DNA from 3 places in the Nonomuraea sp. 3N208 genome. Region 1 is predicted to be linked to each of the others. Evidence: riboswitches for the same ligand, from Rfam matches in the RefSeq annotation. Region 1 holds a riboswitch; each other region holds the start of a gene.
What was found. Region 1 has a riboswitch for thiamine pyrophosphate ahead of ACTWPT_RS03065 (FAD-dependent oxidoreductase). Riboswitches for the same ligand answer to the same signal wherever they lie in the genome.

Region 1 (5,707 bases):
TAGGCCACCGACATCGGCGTCTCGCCGTCGTACGGCTGCTGCCCCGTCACCAGCTCGAACAGCATGATGCCCGCGGCGTAGACGTCGCTGCGCACGTCGGCGGCGCCGGTGGTGACCTGCTCGGGCGCCATGTAGCCGATCGTGCCGATCATCACGCCGGTACGGGTCTGGTTCGTCGCCTCGATGGCCCTGGCCAGGCCGAAGTCGACGACCTTTACCCGGCCGTCGTCGGTCATCAGGACGTTTTCCGGCTTCACGTCTCGGTGCACCATCCCGGCCTGGTGGGCCGCGCCGAGGGCGGCGAGCACCGGGATCATGATCTCGAGGGCCTCGCGGGCGGGCAGCCGGCCGCGATCGCGCAGGATGTCGCGCAGCGTCCGGCCGGGCACGTATTCCATCGACAGGTAGACGACGTCGTTGTCGGTGCCCTGGTCGAAAACGTGCACCACGTTGGGATGGGAAAGACTGGCCACCGTCTTCGCCTCGCCGATGAACCTCCTGACGAACGCCGGGTCCTCGGCGAGCGAGCGGTGCATGACCTTCAGCGCCACCGTCCGGTCGAGCCGGACGTCCAGCGCGAGGTAGACGGTCGCCATACCGCCCCGGGCGATCCGGCTCTCGATGCGATAACGCCCATCGAGGAGCCGCCCGACCAGGGGGTCCGCAGTCGTCGTGTCCACCCGGCTGATTTTACGGGCGTTTTGCCACTGGCAGGGCCCTGCCGCCCGAAACCGATGCGGACCCGTGCCCGATGGAACGTGCCCACGCCCCGGGAAGTAGGCCCGGCCCCACGGGCATCACGGGGTTGGCGGCTCCGCACCGGTGCCAGACCGTCCGGCCAGGGAGACATAATGACGCCGCCGACTCTCGGGCGTGTCACGCCGCCGAGCTTCGGGCGTGTCACGCCGACCCCGGGCTTCGGGCCTGTCATGACGATCGCCGGGCATCGGTGATTTCAGGGGATCATCGGGAAGGTCAGGGGGTCATCGGGGAGGACGCCTCGGCGTAGCGGCGGCGCGGGATGCGGCCCGCCTGCCGCGCCAGCCGCCCCGCCACGACCGCCGACTTCATGGCCGCCGCCATGAGATCGGGCCGCTGCGCCCGGGTGACCGCCGTGGCGAGCAGTACGGCGTCGCAGCCCAGCTCCATCGCCAGCGCGGCGTCGCTGGCCGTGCCGATGCCCGCGTCGAGGACCACCGGCACCGAGGCGGCCTCCACGATCAGCTCGATGTTGTGCGGGTTGCGGATGCCCAGTCCCGAGCCGATCGGCGCTCCCAGGGGCATCACGGCCGCGCAGCCGGACTGCTCCAGCCGCCGCGCCAGCGCAGGATCGTCGCCGATGTACGGCAGCACCACGAACCCGTCCGCCACCAGCCGCTCGGCCGCGTCGAACGTCTCGATCGGGTCGGGCAGCAGCGTCCGCTCGTCGGCGATGACCTCGAGCTTGACCCAGTTCGTGCCGAGCGCCTCCCTGGCCAGCCGCGCCGTCAGCACCGCCTCGCCCGCCGTGAAGCAGCCGGCCGTGTTCGGGAGCACCTTGATGTCCCGCTTGTGCAGCACGTCCAGTACGGAGCCGCGGGCGGCCGGGTCGAGGCGCCGCATGGCGACCGTGGTCAGCTCGGTGCCGGACGCGGCCAGCGCCTGATCGAGCACTTCGAGGGAGGGCGCGCCGCCGGTTCCCATGATGAGCCGGGAGGAGAACTTCTCCCCGGCGATGATCAGATCATCCACCTTGCACCGCCGTCAGAACCTCCATGCGGTCGCTGTCGCTGAGCGCCGTCGTCTCCCATGCGCTCCGCATGACCACCTCGTCGTTCACGGCCACGGCCACCCCGGTGGTGGCCGCGGTCAACGTTCGTACGGCCTGCGCCACCGTGGTGCCGTCGGCGACCTCATGCGCGGCCCCGTTGATCGTCACAATCATGAGATTTCCCGAAACCTCCCCGGCGAGCACAACGCCGCCAGCTCACCCTCTTCGCCGCCCGAGTCGCCCGAGTCGCCCGAGTTGCCCAGCACGAGCGCGGCCGTGAGCGGCGCGAGCAGCACACCGCCCCGGTAATGCCCGGTGGCCAGGGTGAGCCCCGGCGTCCCGCTCGGGCCGATGATCGGCAGGTTGTCCGGCGTGCCCGGCCGGAGCCCGGCCACCACGTCGGCGACCTCCAGCTCGGTCACGCCCGGCACCAGCTCCCTGGCGTCGCGCAGCAGCTCGTAGAGCCCGCCCGCGGTCACTCTGGTGTCGAACCCCAGCTCCTCCTGGGTGGCCCCGACCACCAGCTCGCCGTCGCCGCGGGGGACCAGGTAGACGTACGAGCCGTGCACGGTGCCGCGTACGCACCGGCTCAGCAGCGGCTGCGGGGAACGCAACCGCATGATCTGCCCCTTGACCGGCCGCACCGGCACCTCGGCCAGCTCGGCGCTCCAGGCCCCGGCCGCCAGGACGACCCGCTCCGCCCGCAGCTCGGACGGTGGCTGAGGCCCTTCTCGTGGCGGCTCGAGGCGTACCCCGACGACCTTGCCGTCCGCGTCCCGCAGGAGGCCCGCGGCGCGCGCCCGCACCAGCGGCACGTGCAGCCGGTCCAGAGCCGCGAGCAGGGCAGTCGTCACCCGCCGCGGGTCCACCCAGGCGTCCTCGGGAGCGAGCAGCCCGCCGCGCACCGACGGGGCCAGCATGGGCTCCAGGCGCCGGCATTCGCGCCCGGTCAACCGCTCGACCGGCAGCCCGAGCTTGTCCATGTACGCCGCCAGCTCGTCCAGCGCCGCCAGATCGTCGGCTCCGAACGCCACGTCGAGCGTCCCGTCCGCCCGCAGGTCCAGCCCGCGCCGCGGCCCGTCGCCGATCTCCAGCCCGCCGAACGGCCCGACCCGGGGCCCGCCCGCGGCGCCTGCGCCGGCATCGGCCGCCACCCAGCCCGCGTCCTCGGCCAGTTCGGTGGCGAAGGCGGGCCAGCGGCGCAGTGACGCCATCCCCAGTCGCAGCAGCGGCGTCTCCGTGTAGGTCACCTCGCTGACCGGGGCCAGCATCCCCGCCGCCGCGTACGAAGCTCCAGAGGCCGGGGCCGGATCCACCACCGTGACCGGCCGCCCGGAGCGGGCCAGCCGCCACGCGATGGACAGCCCGACGATCCCGCCGCCTACGATCACATCCACATGCGCTCCCTTCGCCGGCATGATCCGGATCAGGTGTCTTGCGGTCGAAGGCCCGGTGCAGCCTTCCTCTCAGCCCGGTAACGGCCGGACTCCCGCGCGTCTTACGTCCCCAGCCTACGGCCTCGGTGCGACGCCGAAGCACGCTCCCCGTTAGGGTCTTGAACGTGGACCATGTCGTGGTGGTGGGAGCGGGCCTGGCAGGCGTCCGCACGGTGGAGGCGCTGCGCGGGCGCGGGTTCGGCGGCGGGATCACCCTGATCGGGCAGGAGCGGCATCGCCCCTATGACCGCCCGCCCCTGTCCAAGAGCGTGCTGCTCGGCGACGCCGAGACCAGCTTCTTCGACACCGACCTGGCCGCACTCGACGTCGCCTTCCGCCCGGGCGTGAGCGCCAAGGCGCTGCGCGCGGGCGTCGTGGAGACGACCGAGGGCGAGATCGGCTACGACGGCCTGGTCATCGCGACCGGATCCGAGCCGATCAGGCTGCCCGGCGACGGTCCCCAGCACGTGCTGCGCACGCTCGACGACGCCCACGAGCTCAGGGCCATGCTCGTGCCCGGCGCCCGGGTCGCGATCATCGGCGCCGGCTGGATCGGCGCCGAGGTGGCCACCGCCGCCCGCCGCGCCGGCTGCGCGGTCACGGTGATCGAGGCGGCCGCCACCCCGCTCGCGACCGCCGTCGGCCCGGAGATCGGGGCCCGCACTCAGCGCTGGTATGAGGGCATCGACCTGCGTCTCCGCACCATGGTCCGGTCCGTGGACGAGGGCGGCGTGCGGCTGGTGGACGGCGAGTTCGTCGAGGCCCACGTGGTCGTGACCGGCATCGGCGTGCGACCCGCCGTCGAATGGCTGGCCGACGCCGACATCGACCTGCACAACGGCGTCGTCGTGGACGAGCGCCTGCGGGCCTCCCTGCCCGACACGGTCGCCGTCGGAGACTGCGCCGCGTGGTGGTCGCGCCGCTTCGGTACCAGGCTCAGGATCGAGCACTGGGACACCGCGCTCAACGCCCCCGAGGTCGCCGCGGCGACTCTGCTGGGCGAGGACGCGGTGTACGACCCGGTGCCGTACTTCTGGTCGGAGCAGTTCGGGCACATGGTCCAGTACGCCGGGCACCACCAGGCGGGAGAGCGCCTCATCTACCGCGGCGACCCGGAAGGCAAATGGTCGGCCGTCTGGCTCGACGCCGACGGCGCCCTCGCCGCGGTGCTCGCCGTGGACCGGCCGCGAGACCTCGTACAGGGCCGTAGAATCATCGCCGCGGGACACCGGCTCGATGCGGAACGCCTGGTAGATCCAGAAGTGTCCCTACGAGATTGTGTTGTTTGAGCAAGCACGGCATGTGGTAGTTGTGGTTTCGTGACGCTTTCTGTTGCACAGATCGACCGGGAGACCGACCAACTCGTAGACGAGTGGCTGACGCTCCCCCAAGTGGCCCAGCGCCTTGAGCTTCCCATCGGGCGGGCCAAGCAACTCCTCAAGGACCACAAGCTCCTAGGCGTGCGCCGGGGGAGCGGCGGGCCACAGGTGCCCGCAGTGTTCCTCGACGGAAAAGACGTGATGAAGGGCCTACCCGGCACACTGACCGTGTTGCAGGACGCCGGCTACGACGATGTCGCGGCGCTGCGCTGGCTCTTCACCCCAGACGAGTCGCTGCCGGGGTCGCCCATCGAGGCGATCAAGGCCGGCCGTCACACGGAGGTCAAGCGGCGTGCCCAGGCCCTCGCTTTCTGAGGCCCGCCTCTATCTCTGCACCGACGGCCGCCGCGACCGCGGCGACCTCGCGGAGTTCCTCGATTCGGTGCTGGCCGGGGGCGTGGACATCATCCAACTGCGGGAGAAGGGCCTGGAGGCACGCGAAGAACTCGCCCTCCTGGAAGTCTTCCGCGACGCCTGCGACCGGCACGGCAAGCTGCTGGCCGTCAACGACCGGGCGGACATCGCCTACGCCGCCCGGCCCGACGTGCTCCACCTGGGGCAGGACGATCTTCCTGTGACGGTCGCGCGAGAGATACTCGGCGACGACATCGTCATCGGACGGTCCACCCACTCCGCCGCCGAGGCTTCCGCCGCGGCGGTGGAGGAGGGCGTCGACTACTTCTGCTGCGGGCCCATCTGGCCGACGCCGACCAAGCCCGGACGTCCGGCTCCGGGGCCGGCGCTGCTGCGGCACGCGGCGTCGGTGGGGGCGGCGCGGCCGTGGTTCGGGATCGGCGGCATCGACCTCGCCAACCTGGACGAGGTCATGTCGTATGGGGTTCGCCGGGTTGTGGTGGTACGGGCGATCACCGACGCGTACGACCCGGGCGCGGCGGCGGCGGAGTTCGCCAAGCGCTTGTCAGCGGCCGCCGCAGGTTGACGGCCGTTGTCCGGTTGACGGCCGTTGTCCGATGGGCGGCATTGTCCCGTGGGCAGCTCGCCGTGCGATCGTGTGGCGCAGTGCTCACCAGCCGCGCCGACGGTGGGTCGTTCACGCCCCATGGGTGGGACGGTCAGGTTTTGCGGGAGGTGGCCGCGATGGCGAGCTCGGTCAGCGCCACACGGGCCTCGGCCGCGATCGG
Region 2 (5,707 bases), on a different contig from region 1:
GTCTGCGTGGTCGTGCCGTGCCACCGGGTGGTGCGCGAGGACGGCGGGATCGGCGACTACGCGGGCGGCCCGGCCGCCAAGCAGCACCTGCTCAACGTCGAGCAACGCGCGGCCGCAGCAGCAGACCGATGAGCAGCGTCACCAGCGCGGCCACCAAGGCCCCGCCGAGCGCGCCGTTCATCCAGGACTGCCGGGTGAAGCCGATCACCTCGCGAGTTCCCGTCCAGAAGTCGTCCCACGCCGGGACGGTAGGCGTCGAGGTGGTCAGCCAGTAGGCGACGAAGCCGAGCGCCCACGGCACCAGCATCGTCCAGCGCAAGGGGGCGTTCTCGGCGGTGTTCCACCGATCCGCGCGCCCCAGCACGAAGTAGTCGACGGCGAGCACCGCGAACATCGGCACGAACACCGCGCCGATCACGCCGAGGAAGGCGCCGTACGAGGTGACGTCCACGACCAGCGCGATCGCGACGGTGAGCACGCCGATGCCGGTGGAGAACACTCTCCGGTCCACGCGCGGCATCAGGTTCTGCAGCGACACGGTGGTCGAGTAGACATTGGCGAACGACTGGTCGGTCTCACGCAGCACCAGGATCGCGAAGAACAACGCGCCCACCGGCGCCGCCACGAACGGGCTGAACACCGCCGTGCCGTCGGCGAGCACCGCGTTCGCCCCGGCGATGGCGACCGCGTACACGCCCAGCCCCAGGCAGGCGACCTGGGCCAGCGTGTAGCCGCCCACCACGCCGGTGAACGCGGCCTTGCTGGACCTGGAGTGCCTGGCGAAGTCGGCGGCCATAGGCACCCACGACACCGACAGCGCGATCACGTAGTCCACGGCGGCGGGGAAGGCGGTCCAGTTCCCACCGGTGTGCGCGGGCGCCTCGGACACGAGGAACCAGGTGAACCAGATCATGGACACGATCACGCCGATGGTGACGTACCGCCGGATCAGGCGGACCGCCCCGAGCGGCCAGATCGTGAGCGCGGTGGTCAGCACCCCGGCCGCGATCACCCACACCTGGTACGGGATGCCGCCGAAGATCGCGGTGGCGGCCTTGGCGATCACCCAGAGCTCGAACGCGCCCCAGCCGAGCATCTGGACGATATTCAGCACCGTGGGAACGTAGGACGCCTTGGCACCGAACAGCCCCCGCAGCAGCACCATCGAGGGCTGCCCCGTCTGGGTGCCGGGGATGGCGGCAAGGCCCACCATGGACGTGCCGATCAGGCTGCCGACCACGGTGGCGGTGAGTGCGGCGATCAGGCTGAGCGGGGCGTTGCCGAGGGGGTTGAGCAGGTAGAGGGCGCCCGAGAAGCCCAGGAGACTGACTCCGAGGTTCGCCCAGAGCGCGCCCTGATCGAGCACGCCGAGCGTTTTCGGGGGCGTTCCCTCGAGGGTCAGCGGAACTTCGTCGGCGACATGTGTCATCGCGCACTCCCTACGCCGGCATTACCCGGACAGGTTCAGGCGGTCGGCAGCGGATGGATAGCTGCCCTCTCAGCCCGGCACCCCGAGCTCCCGCGACAATCTGAAGTTAGCGCCCTCATGATGCCATAAAGGGAGATTTCGCGTTAGGCCACGAAAGGTTGCTGTCCGGTCTCGCTGACCATCGGGCGGCGCGCGGCCTCCCACGACTGCATGCCGCCGCCGACGTTGACCGCCTCCCGCCCGAGCTGGTTGAGCCAGGCCGCCACCTGCAACGACCGCCCGCCCACCCGGCAGACGACGTAGACCGTGCGGTCACCGGGCACCTCGTCGACCCGCTGCTGGATCTGGGTCATGGGAATGTGCACGGCGTCAGGGGCGTGGCCGGCCACCCATTCGTCCTGCTCACGCACGTCGAGCAGGTAAGCGTCGCCAGGAAGGGCACTGGCCTCGATCTCAGGAACGGTCATGCCTCCATCATCTCTTGCCTTGCGTCATACTCGGCACGCGCCGTCGCGATCTCCACCTGGTGCTCCTCGGTCCAGGTGACCAGGGCCTTGATCGTCTGGTGCAAGGTACGGCCGAGCGGCGTCAACGCGTAGTCCACCCTGGGCGGCACCACGGGGTACACCGTACGGGACACCAGCCCGTCGCGTTCCAGGTGACGCAGGGTCACGCTGAGCATGCGCTGGCTGACGCCGTCGATCTCGCGGCGCAGCTGGGAGAAACGCAGGCTCTGGCAGTCGAGCAACGCGATGACCAGCAGCGACCACTTGTCCGCGATGCGGTCCAGTATCTGGCGGACCTCGCAGTCCTCCCGCGCGTCCCACTGCCGCACGTCATAGTCGTCGTCCACGGTGCTGTCGCAGTAACTGAGTGATCTGAAAGTGCCGTCTTCCATGACATTCCATGCTGGCCCAAGATGTGGACGGTTACAAGAGAGAACCGACTGCCTATACGTAACCGGGGGTTTGTCATGCCTGCCCGTTCCTGGGGCGTCCTCGCCGTCTTGTGCGGCGCCATCTTCCTCGAGGGCATCGACGTGGCCATGCTGAACGTCGCCCTCCCGTCCATCCGGGCCGACCTGGGGTTGTCCACGGGCATGCTGAGCGGGGTCGTGAGCGCGTACGTGCTCGGCTACGGCGGTTTCATGCTGCTGGGCGGCCGAGCGGCCGACCTGCTGGGCCGCCGCCGCATGTTCCTGCTCTGGCTCGGGGTGTTCTTGGCGTTCTCCGGCCTCGGCGGTTTCGCGGACGAGGGCTGGGTCCTGCTGATCGCCCGCTTCGTCACAGGCGTGGCCGCCGCATTCATGACCCCGGCGGGCCTCTCCTTGATCACCACGACGTTCCCCGAGGGCCGGCTACGCAACCGTGCCCTGCTCATCTACGCGGGAACGGCCGCAGGCGGCTTCGCGCTCGGCCTGGTGATCGGCGGCCTGCTCACAGCCTTCGGCTGGCGCTGGGTCTTCTTCGCGCCGGTGCTGATGTCGGCGGCGATCCTGGCCGTCGCCATCCCCCTGATCAAGGAGCCCGTCGCAGAACGGCCCCCGGCCACGGGGTTCGACCTGGCGGGCGCCGTCACCATCACGGGCGCGATGATGCTGCTGGTCTACGGCGTCGTACGCCTGGAGCACCCAGCCGAAGGGTGGCCGCTGACGGTCGCGGCCATCGCCGGCGGCCTGGCCCTGCTCGCGGCCTTCGCCACCGTCGAGCGCCGCTCCGCCAGCCCGCTGGTGCGACTCGGCATCCTCAGATCGGGCGCCCTGGTCCGAGCCAACCTGATGGCCGCCCTCTTGACCGCCTCGTTCTTCGGCTTCCAGTTCCTGATCACGCTCTACCTGCAGGAGTTGCGCGGCTGGTCCACCATCCAGACCGGCCTGGCCCTGCTGGCGGCCGCCGCCGACGTGGTGCTGGCCCCGACGCTCACCCCGTGGCTCGTCAACCGGTATGGCAACGCCAAGGTCGTGCTGGGCGGCCTGCTGTCGGGCCTGCTGGCGTACGCGCTGTTCCTGGGCGTCGGCCTGGACTGGACGTACGCGGCCATGTTGCCGTCGATGCTGCTCATCGGCCTGATGTTCGCCTTCGTGTACGGCCCGCTCACGATCGTGGCCACGGACGGCATCGCCGAGCACGAGCAGGGCCTGGCCGGCGGCCTCATCAACTCCTCGTTCCAGTTCGGCGCCGCCCTGGGCCTGTCGGCGGTAACAGCCATCAACGTAGCCGCCCTCACCCCCGAACCCACCCCCCAAGCAGCCCTGACCGCCCTACGCACGGCTCTGATCGCCCCTGTAGCCGCCACCCTCCTCGCCGCATGCATCGCCACCATCGCCCTCCACACCCACGCCCGCTCAAGAGACCGCATCCCGGTCAAGGCCTAACACCCCAACCCACACCCTCCCGCCTACGGGCCTCACCACGGTGAACACGACGCACCGACACAAGGCCCCCGCCGGCAACGGGACCACCCGGCCGAGCGGCGTGTCAGCGCCCCGCATATGCGCGGCCCCACCACCGGATGGCCCCGCCACCGACTGCCCCATCCGTCCGGACGGGCGGACCGTCCGGACGGGCAGGCCATCCGGGCGGGAGCACCGCATGGGCGCGCGGGCCCTCCAGGCGGGCGGAGGCCTGCATAGGCAGGAAAGGGGCCGCATCGGCAGGCGGGGGCCGCATGGGCGCCGCGTCGGCGGGACGGTGTGCGGCGGAACCGGCGCAATGAGCACGGCGCCCCGCCCCGAACCCCGGAACCCGGCCAAGCATGCGCTCCGTCACGGCGAGCAACCCGTGAGCCTTCACGACCGGCCATGACAGCCGGCAAGGGTCTACGGCGCGTGCGGTGACGCCGGGCGACCGTAAAGGATGATCGTCCTAATGGCGCGCGGTGACGCTGGGCGACCGTAAAGGAAAGGGAAGTAGTTACTTAAGGAGGCGGGAAAGACGCCGATCGGCGAGCGGCTTACCCCCCGTCTGGCAGGTGGGGCAGTACTGGAGCGCGGAGTCGGCGAACGACACCTCGCGGATCGTGTCACCGCAAACGTCACACGCCTGCCCCGCCCGGTTGTGCACCCGAAGCCCGGATTTCTTCTCCGCCTTAAGGTCCTTGGCCGCCAGCCCGTGCGCCCGCTCGACCGCCTCCCCAAGCGTGGTCACGATGGCCTCGTGCAGATCGGCGATCTGGGCGTCCGTCAAGGTCGCCGCGATCTTGAACGGGGACATCTTGGCCGCGTGCAGCACCTCGTCGGAGTAGGCGTTCCCGATGCCCGCGATGACCTTCTGGTCGCGCAGCAGCCCCTTGATCTGGGTACGGTTGCCGCCCACGATCCGCTTGAGCGCGTCCACGGTGAAGGACTCGGCGAGGGGGTCGGGGCCGAGCGCGGCGACGCCGGGGACATCGTCCGGATTTTTCGTGACATAAACGGCAAGGCGCTTCTGTGTCCCCGCCTCGGTGAGCTCGAACCCGGGCGCCAAGCCCTCGTCATCGGGCGCCAGCCGCACCCGCACCGCGAGTGGACCCTTCCCCGGACGGACCGGCTTCGCCCCGGACAGATCCTCGCGCCAGCGCAGCCACCCGGCACGGGCCAGGTGGATGACGAGGTGCAGCCCGTCGCAGTCCAGGTCGAGGAACTTGCCGTGCCTCGCCACGCTGGTCACGGTCAGTCCGCCGAGCGCGGTGACCGGCGGGTCGAACGTCTTGAGCGCTTGGATGGCGACCACGTCGACACCCAGGATGGTGCGGCCCACCGCGCGTTCGCGCAGGAAGTGGACCAGAGACTCCACTTCGGGAAGTTCCGGCATGCCACCAGGGTACGGTGCACGCCCTCGGTGCACACTCCACCGTCCACAGCCTGTGGAAACTAAGGAACGTCCCAGAAGGCGAGCTCGTGCGCCATCCCCTCCGTAAACAACGCCTCCGCCCGCACCGGATCCGGATCGGCCTCGTCGATCATCTGCGCGATCCGCACCGTCAGCGCCGCGAACCCCGGATCCGCGTACGTGTCCACCCACGCCCGGTACCGCGGCTCTGCAGGCGGATTCTCCGCCAGGATCCGCCCGAGGCTCGAATACCCCCACATGCACGGATAGAGCGCTGCCAGCCCCTCCCCATACGACGCCGCCGACTCGAGCAGGAACGCCGTGTACGCGGCACACGCCGGCCCTTTCACCGCCCCGTCCAGATCCGCCCCGAACTCCGCCGACAACGACCGATGCAAGCTCAACTCGTCGTGGTACGTCGTATGCGCCAGATCCACCAGGTCGCCCAGATGCGCGTCGGGCGCCTGCC
Region 3 (5,707 bases), on a different contig from region 1:
GTTCGGGCACCACTTCGCCGCCATCGCCGGGGCCGGGCCGCTGGTCGGTCCCGTGCTGGCCGCTCAGATGGGTTATCTGCCCGGGACCATCTGGATCATCGCGGGCGTGATCTTCGCCGGGGCCGTGCAGGACATGGTGATCCTGTTCTTCTCCATGCGGCGCAACGGCCGCAGCCTCGGCCAGATGGCCCGCGAGGAGATCGGTCCCGTCGGCGGGGCGGCGGCGCTCATCGCGGTCTTCGCCATCATGATCATCCTGCTGGCCGTGCTGGCGCTGGTCGTGGTCAACGCGCTCGCGCAGTCGCCGTGGGGCGTCTTCTCCATCGCGATGACCATCCCCATCGCCCTGTTCATGGGCTTCTACCTGCGGGTGATCCGGCCCGGCAGGGTCGTCGAGACCACCGTGATCGGGGTCGCGCTGCTGATTCTGTCGATCGTGGCCGGCGGCTGGGTGCAGGAGTCCAGCTGGGCGCCGTTCTTCACGCTGAGCCCGTCAGCGCTGGCCTTGTGGCTGATCGCGTACGGCTTCGTCGCCGCCGTGCTGCCCGTGTGGATGCTGCTCGCGCCGCGTGACTACCTGTCCACGTTCATGAAGATCGGCACGATCGCGCTGATCGCGATCGGCATCGCCATCACGATGCCGCCGCTGCAGACCACCGCGTTCACCGACTTCGCCTTCAGCGGCAAGGGGCCGGTCTTCGCGGGCTCGTTGTTCCCGTTCGTGTTCATCATCATCGCCTGCGGGGCGTTGTCGGGGTTCCACTCGCTGATCTCCTCCGGCACGACGCCCAAGATGATCCAGAAGGAGACGCAGGTCCGGATGATCGGGTACGGCTCCATGCTCATGGAGTCGTTCGTCGCCATCATGGCGATCACCGCGGCCTGCGTGCTGACGCCGGGGCTCTACTTCGCGATGAACTCCCCGGCCGGAGTCGTCGGGGCGACCGTGCAGACCGCTTCCCAGGCGGTCACGAACATGGGCTTCGTGATCACACCCGAGGAACTGCAGGCTGCGGCGGCGGCCGTACAGGAGGAGACGCTGATCGCCCGGACGGGGGGCGCGCCCACGCTGGCCGTGGGCATCTCGCAGATCTTCTCCGGGTTCCTCGGGGGAGCGGGGCTCCAGGCGTTCTGGTACCACTTCGCGATCATGTTCGAAGCCTTGTTCATCCTCACCACCGTGGACGCGGGCACCCGGGTGGGGCGGTTCATGCTCCAGGACACGATCGGCAACCTGTGGAAGCCGATGGCGCGGGTGAGCTGGTGGCCGGGGCTGGTGGCCTCCAGCGCGGTGGTCGTGGCGGCCTGGGGATACTTCCTCTACCAGGGCGTCAACGACCCACTCGGCGGCATCAACCAGCTGTTCCCGCTCTTCGGCATCGCCAACCAGTTGCTGGCCGCGGTCGCGCTCACCGTGGGCACGACCCTGCTGATCAAGAGTGGGCGGCTGAAATGGGCCTGGGTGACGGCGGTGCCGCTGGCCTGGGACGTGGCCGTGACGCTGACGGCCAGCTACCAGAAGGTGTTCTCGCCCGACCCGGGGCTCGGCTTCTTCGCCCAGCGTGACCGCTACCAGGCGGCGCTCGACCAAGGCCAGCTGCTCGCGCCCGCCAAGTCCATGGACGCGATGCAGCAAATCGTGATCAACTCCACCGTGGACGGCATCTTGGCAGCGTTGTTCGCCATCATGATCATCATCGTCATCCTGGACGCGGCCCGCGTCTGGGTGAAGGCGATCAGGACACGGGAGCCGCTGCCGACGACTGAGGCGCCGTTCGAGGAGTCGACGCTCGTGGCACCGTCCGGGCTCATCCCCACCCGCGAGGAACGCGAGATGATGGCTAAAACTCCTGGATGATGCGGCTCAGCGTGGCGTTCAGCTCGGCGAGACCGTCCTCGCCGAGCAACGCCGCCACCCGGCGCTCCACCTCGTCGATGGCGGCATAGCCGATCTTCAGCGCGTCATCGCCCCGCTCGGTGAAGACGATCAGCTTGGCACGGCGGTCGGCCGGGTCGGGCACCCGGCGCAGGTAGCCCAGCCGCTCCAGGTCGTCCACCAACGCCCCCATGGCCTGGGGGGTCATCTGGGCCTTTTCGGCGAGCCTGCTCAACCGGATGCCTTTGTGCTCCATGTGGAAGAACACCGCCGAGTGCGCGGGCCGGACGTTCGCGTCGTACGCCCTGCCTGCCTCCTGCACGACGTTCTGCAGACGCAGGTACGCCTCGTACAGCAGGGCCACTACGTGCGGCGGATGAGTGGCGGCCACGGGTCTTCTCCCAATTGCTAAGGATGCCTTATATTAAGGCTACCTTAGCAATTGGGAGTGTGCGATGCACCAGGAAGAGATCTGGGCTGCCCTCGAGATCGAGCGGCGCGGCCTGGCCGACCTGCTCGACTCGCTGCCGGAGCAGGACTGGGAGCGGCCGTCGCTGTGTGCCGGGTGGCGGGTCCGCGACGTGGCCGCCCACCTGGCGATCGCCACCCGGGTGAACCTCGCGTGGGGGCTGGTCGAGTTCGTCAAGGCACGCGGCAACTTCAACCGCATGGTCCATGACTCGGCCGTACGGCACGCGAGGCTGCCGATCGGTGAGATCGTCGCGCAGGTGCGCGAGTCGGCCGGCTCACGCCGCCGGGCACCCTCGACCAAGCCGCTCGACCCGCTGTTCGACGCGCTCGTCCACGGCCAGGACATCACGGTGCCGCTCGGCATCGAGCGCGCCATGCCGCACGTTCCGGCCCGCGCCTGCGCCACCCACATCTGGGAGCGCGGCTTCCCCTTCCATCCGCAGCGGCGGCTGCGCGGGCTCCGGCTCGTGGCCACCGACGTGGACTGGACGGTCGGGGCGGGCGAGGTGGTGGAGGGTTCCATCCAGGCGCTGCTCCTGCTGCTGAGCGGGCGCCCGGCCGCGCTGCCGAGCCTCACCGGGGCCGGCACGGCGGCGCTGACCACGCGCCTGCCATAGCGGTCAGGGGGCGAGCCACTCCGCAGTGGGCCAGGTCTCGCGCCGCCAGGCGCTGTCCCAGAACATCCACTCGTACGCCGCCGCCGTGCAGTACGCCTCGGTCATGGCCTGTCTGGTCGCCGGATCCGTGGTGGCGGCCAGCCGGTCGGCGATGGTCTTTGCCTGCTGGACGGACGCCGCGAACCCTGGGTCCGAATAGGTATCGATCCACTTCCGGTACGGGTGGTCCGGCACGTCACCAGTGCGCCCCAGCAGCGCCGTGCCGACGTCCTGGTAGATCCAGAAGCACGGCAGCACCGCCGCGGCCAGCACGGGATACGGCGCGGCGAGTGCCGTGGCCTGCAGGAACGACGCGTACGCCAGGCAGGTCGGCGACGTGGCGATGGCGGCCACTTCGGCGTCGAGCATTAGTTCCTTGACGTAGCCGGCGTGCAGCAGGCGCTCGGCCGCCAGCGCGGTGTGCGCGCTCTGGGCGAAGAACGCCGCGTCCGCCGGGTCGGTGGCCCGCGCCGACGCCGTGGCCAGCGCCTTGGAGAACGCCTCCAGGTAGCGGCCGTCCTGCACGATGTAGAACGCGAACCGGTCGCGCTCGAGCGTGCCGTCGCCGAGCGCGACGTTGAAGGGGTGGTCGTGGATGGCTTTCATCAGCTCGGCCGTGCGCAGCCACATGTCATCGCAGAACATGACGTCCCTTCGCTAGTGCGAGCTAGAGCAGGTTCGACGGGTGTGATCTCAGCCCGGACGTCCGGGCACCCCGCGTCAACGCGGCCCACTGTAACAAAGGGCTCACTCGCGCAGCTCGGGCGGGAAGCCGGTCCAGCGGAGCTCGGCGGGCAGGTGCCCCATGTCGTTGAAGAAGAGCACGGAGGACGGGCGGTCGGGTGCGTACCGGATGACGGTCAGGGCGGCGTTGCAGTGGTTGAGGCCGAGCCAGCGCCATTCCGGGGCGTCCAGCGCGGCGCGGACGAGCCAGCCGATGAGGAAGTTGTGCGTGACCACCAGCTCGTGCCGGGTTCCGTCCGCCACGGGACCCGTGAACGCACGCTCGGCCTCGGCGGCGAGGGCCGGGCCGCGGTCGCGTTCGTCCGCGGGGAACTGGGCGACGAACCCGAGGAGACGGTCGGCGTACTCGGGGGCGAGTTCCTCCTTGCGCGGCAGGTACGGGATGTAGTCGCCGGCGGCCTCGGAGGCGTGCACGGGGACGCCGGGAAGGTGCTCGCCGATCAGCCGGGCGGTCTGTGTCGTCCGGGGGAGCGGGCCGTGGTGGATGGCGGCGAAGGGCACTTCCCGCAGGCGTGCGCCTAGCAGCGCGGCCTGGCGGCGGCCATCGCCGGTCAGGGCGTGGCCGTCCGGCGTGGCTTCGCCGTGGCGGGCGAGATACAGGTAACGGGTCATGGTCTCGCCCATTCTTCCCCTATATGGTGAGGCGGGTGAGCAGCGATGAGACGCGCGACGGGGTGGCCCTGAGCAACCTCGACCAACCGCTGTTCGACGGGGCGGACGCCACCAAGCGCGACCTGGTCGACTACCTCGACGCGGTCGCCGACCGGATCATCCCGGTCCTGCGTGACCGCGCGCTCTCGGTCATCCGGGTACGCCCGGGGCAGGATCCCTTCATGCAGAAGAACCTGCCGAAATACGCCCCCGAATGGGTGAAGCGGTTCTCCGTTTGGGCCGAGGCGTCCCGCCGGCAGGTGACCTACGCCGTGTGCGACGACCGGCGTACGCTGCTGTGGTTCGCCAACCAGCGGGCGGTCGAGTACCACCCGTCGCTGTTCGCCGGCGACCAGCCGACGCACATGGTGCTCGACCTCGACCCGCCAGAAGGCAGCGAGTCCTTCCAACTGGCCGTGCGGGCCGCGTTCCTGGTCCGCCAGGCGCTGGAGGACTGTGGGCTGGCGGGCGCGGTGAAGACCAGCGGGGCCAAGGGCGTGCATGTGTTCGTCCCCGTGGTGGCGGGGACCGCTGTGGATGACCTGGCCGCGGCCACCCGCGCGCTGGGCGCCCGCGCCGAGCGGGTGGATCCGGCGCTGGCCACCACGGCGTTCATCCGCGAGGATCGCGCGGGCAAGGTGTTCATCGACTCCACGAGGGCGGGCGGCGCCACGGTCGTGGCCGCGTACAGCCCGCGCGTGCGGCCCGGCGCGCCCGTGTCCTTCCCTGTGCCCTGGTCGGATCTCGACCGGGTGTCGGCGCGCGACTTCACCGTGCACACCGCGGCCGGGCTGCTCAAGGACGCCGACCCGTGGGCCGAGGCGATGCCCGCACCGCAGCGGCTCCCGGCCGACCTGATCGAGGAGGGGCACACGATCCCGATCGCCCGCGTGCAGGCGATGCACGAGGGCAAGCGCCGCGCACGTGCCCGCCGCGACGCCGAGTAGGAGGTGGCGCGGTGCGACAGCGCTGGACGTGGACCTGGCGTTAGGAACGTACGACGCGATCGGATCGCAGACCGGCCACCACCGCCTCCGGTTTGTCGGCGAAGAAGCTGATCGTGGTGGCCTCCGCGCGGCGGCCGAGCGGGCGGAGGAACGCGACCGGCTCGGTCAGCTCGATCGTCACGTTGGTCCGGGACGCGACCGCCACCCTCACGTGCCCGTTCTTGACCGAAACCATGCTGCCCTCGTTGTCGTTGCGGCTCGTGCGCACGGCGGCGATGCGCTCCCGGGGTACGCGCAGGTCGAGGTAGGCGCCGTACCTGATGCGCAGCTCGTCAGCGGTGATCACATGCGGCCGGGTGACG

Region 2: it holds a riboswitch for thiamine pyrophosphate, as region 1 does, so the genes downstream of both, ACTWPT_RS33090 (purine-cytosine permease family protein) here and ACTWPT_RS03065 (FAD-dependent oxidoreductase) in region 1, are expected to answer to the same signal.
Region 3: it holds a riboswitch for thiamine pyrophosphate, as region 1 does, so the genes downstream of both, ACTWPT_RS51090 (TenA family protein) here and ACTWPT_RS03065 (FAD-dependent oxidoreductase) in region 1, are expected to answer to the same signal.

The regions. Positions count from the first base shown of each region.
Region 1 covers NZ_JBQQBR010000002.1:143,074-148,780, forward strand. The annotation lists gene pknB (Stk1 family PASTA domain-containing Ser/Thr kinase) at 1-680, opposite strand, end outside; gene ACTWPT_RS03055 (thiazole synthase) at 976-1,731, opposite strand; gene thiS (sulfur carrier protein ThiS) at 1,724-1,924, opposite strand; gene ACTWPT_RS03065 (FAD-dependent oxidoreductase) at 1,921-3,168, opposite strand; TPP riboswitch at 3,137-3,253, opposite strand; gene ACTWPT_RS03070 (NAD(P)/FAD-dependent oxidoreductase) at 3,312-4,475, shown strand; gene ACTWPT_RS03075 (Rv2175c family DNA-binding protein) at 4,506-4,880, shown strand; gene thiE (thiamine phosphate synthase) at 4,858-5,505, shown strand; gene ACTWPT_RS03085 (polyprenyl synthetase family protein) at 5,639-5,707, opposite strand, start outside.
Region 2 covers NZ_JBQQBR010000024.1:130,638-136,344, reverse strand. The annotation lists gene ACTWPT_RS33095 (methylated-DNA--[protein]-cysteine S-methyltransferase) at 1-132, shown strand, start outside; gene ACTWPT_RS33090 (purine-cytosine permease family protein) at 92-1,429, opposite strand; TPP riboswitch at 1,420-1,533, opposite strand; gene ACTWPT_RS33085 (rhodanese-like domain-containing protein) at 1,573-1,896, opposite strand; gene ACTWPT_RS33080 (winged helix-turn-helix transcriptional regulator) at 1,893-2,327, opposite strand; gene ACTWPT_RS33075 (MFS transporter) at 2,403-3,803, shown strand; gene ACTWPT_RS33070 (Fpg/Nei family DNA glycosylase) at 4,342-5,220, opposite strand; gene ACTWPT_RS33065 (TenA family protein) at 5,280-5,707, opposite strand, start outside.
Region 3 covers NZ_JBQQBR010000055.1:28,539-34,245, forward strand. The annotation lists gene ACTWPT_RS51075 (carbon starvation CstA family protein) at 1-1,858, shown strand, start outside; gene ACTWPT_RS51080 (MarR family winged helix-turn-helix transcriptional regulator) at 1,842-2,267, opposite strand; gene ACTWPT_RS51085 (maleylpyruvate isomerase family mycothiol-dependent enzyme) at 2,332-2,964, shown strand; gene ACTWPT_RS51090 (TenA family protein) at 2,968-3,648, opposite strand; TPP riboswitch at 3,636-3,731, opposite strand; gene ACTWPT_RS51095 (histidine phosphatase family protein) at 3,751-4,371, opposite strand; gene ACTWPT_RS51100 (DNA polymerase domain-containing protein) at 4,395-5,345, shown strand; gene ACTWPT_RS51105 (hypothetical protein) at 5,386-5,707, opposite strand, start outside.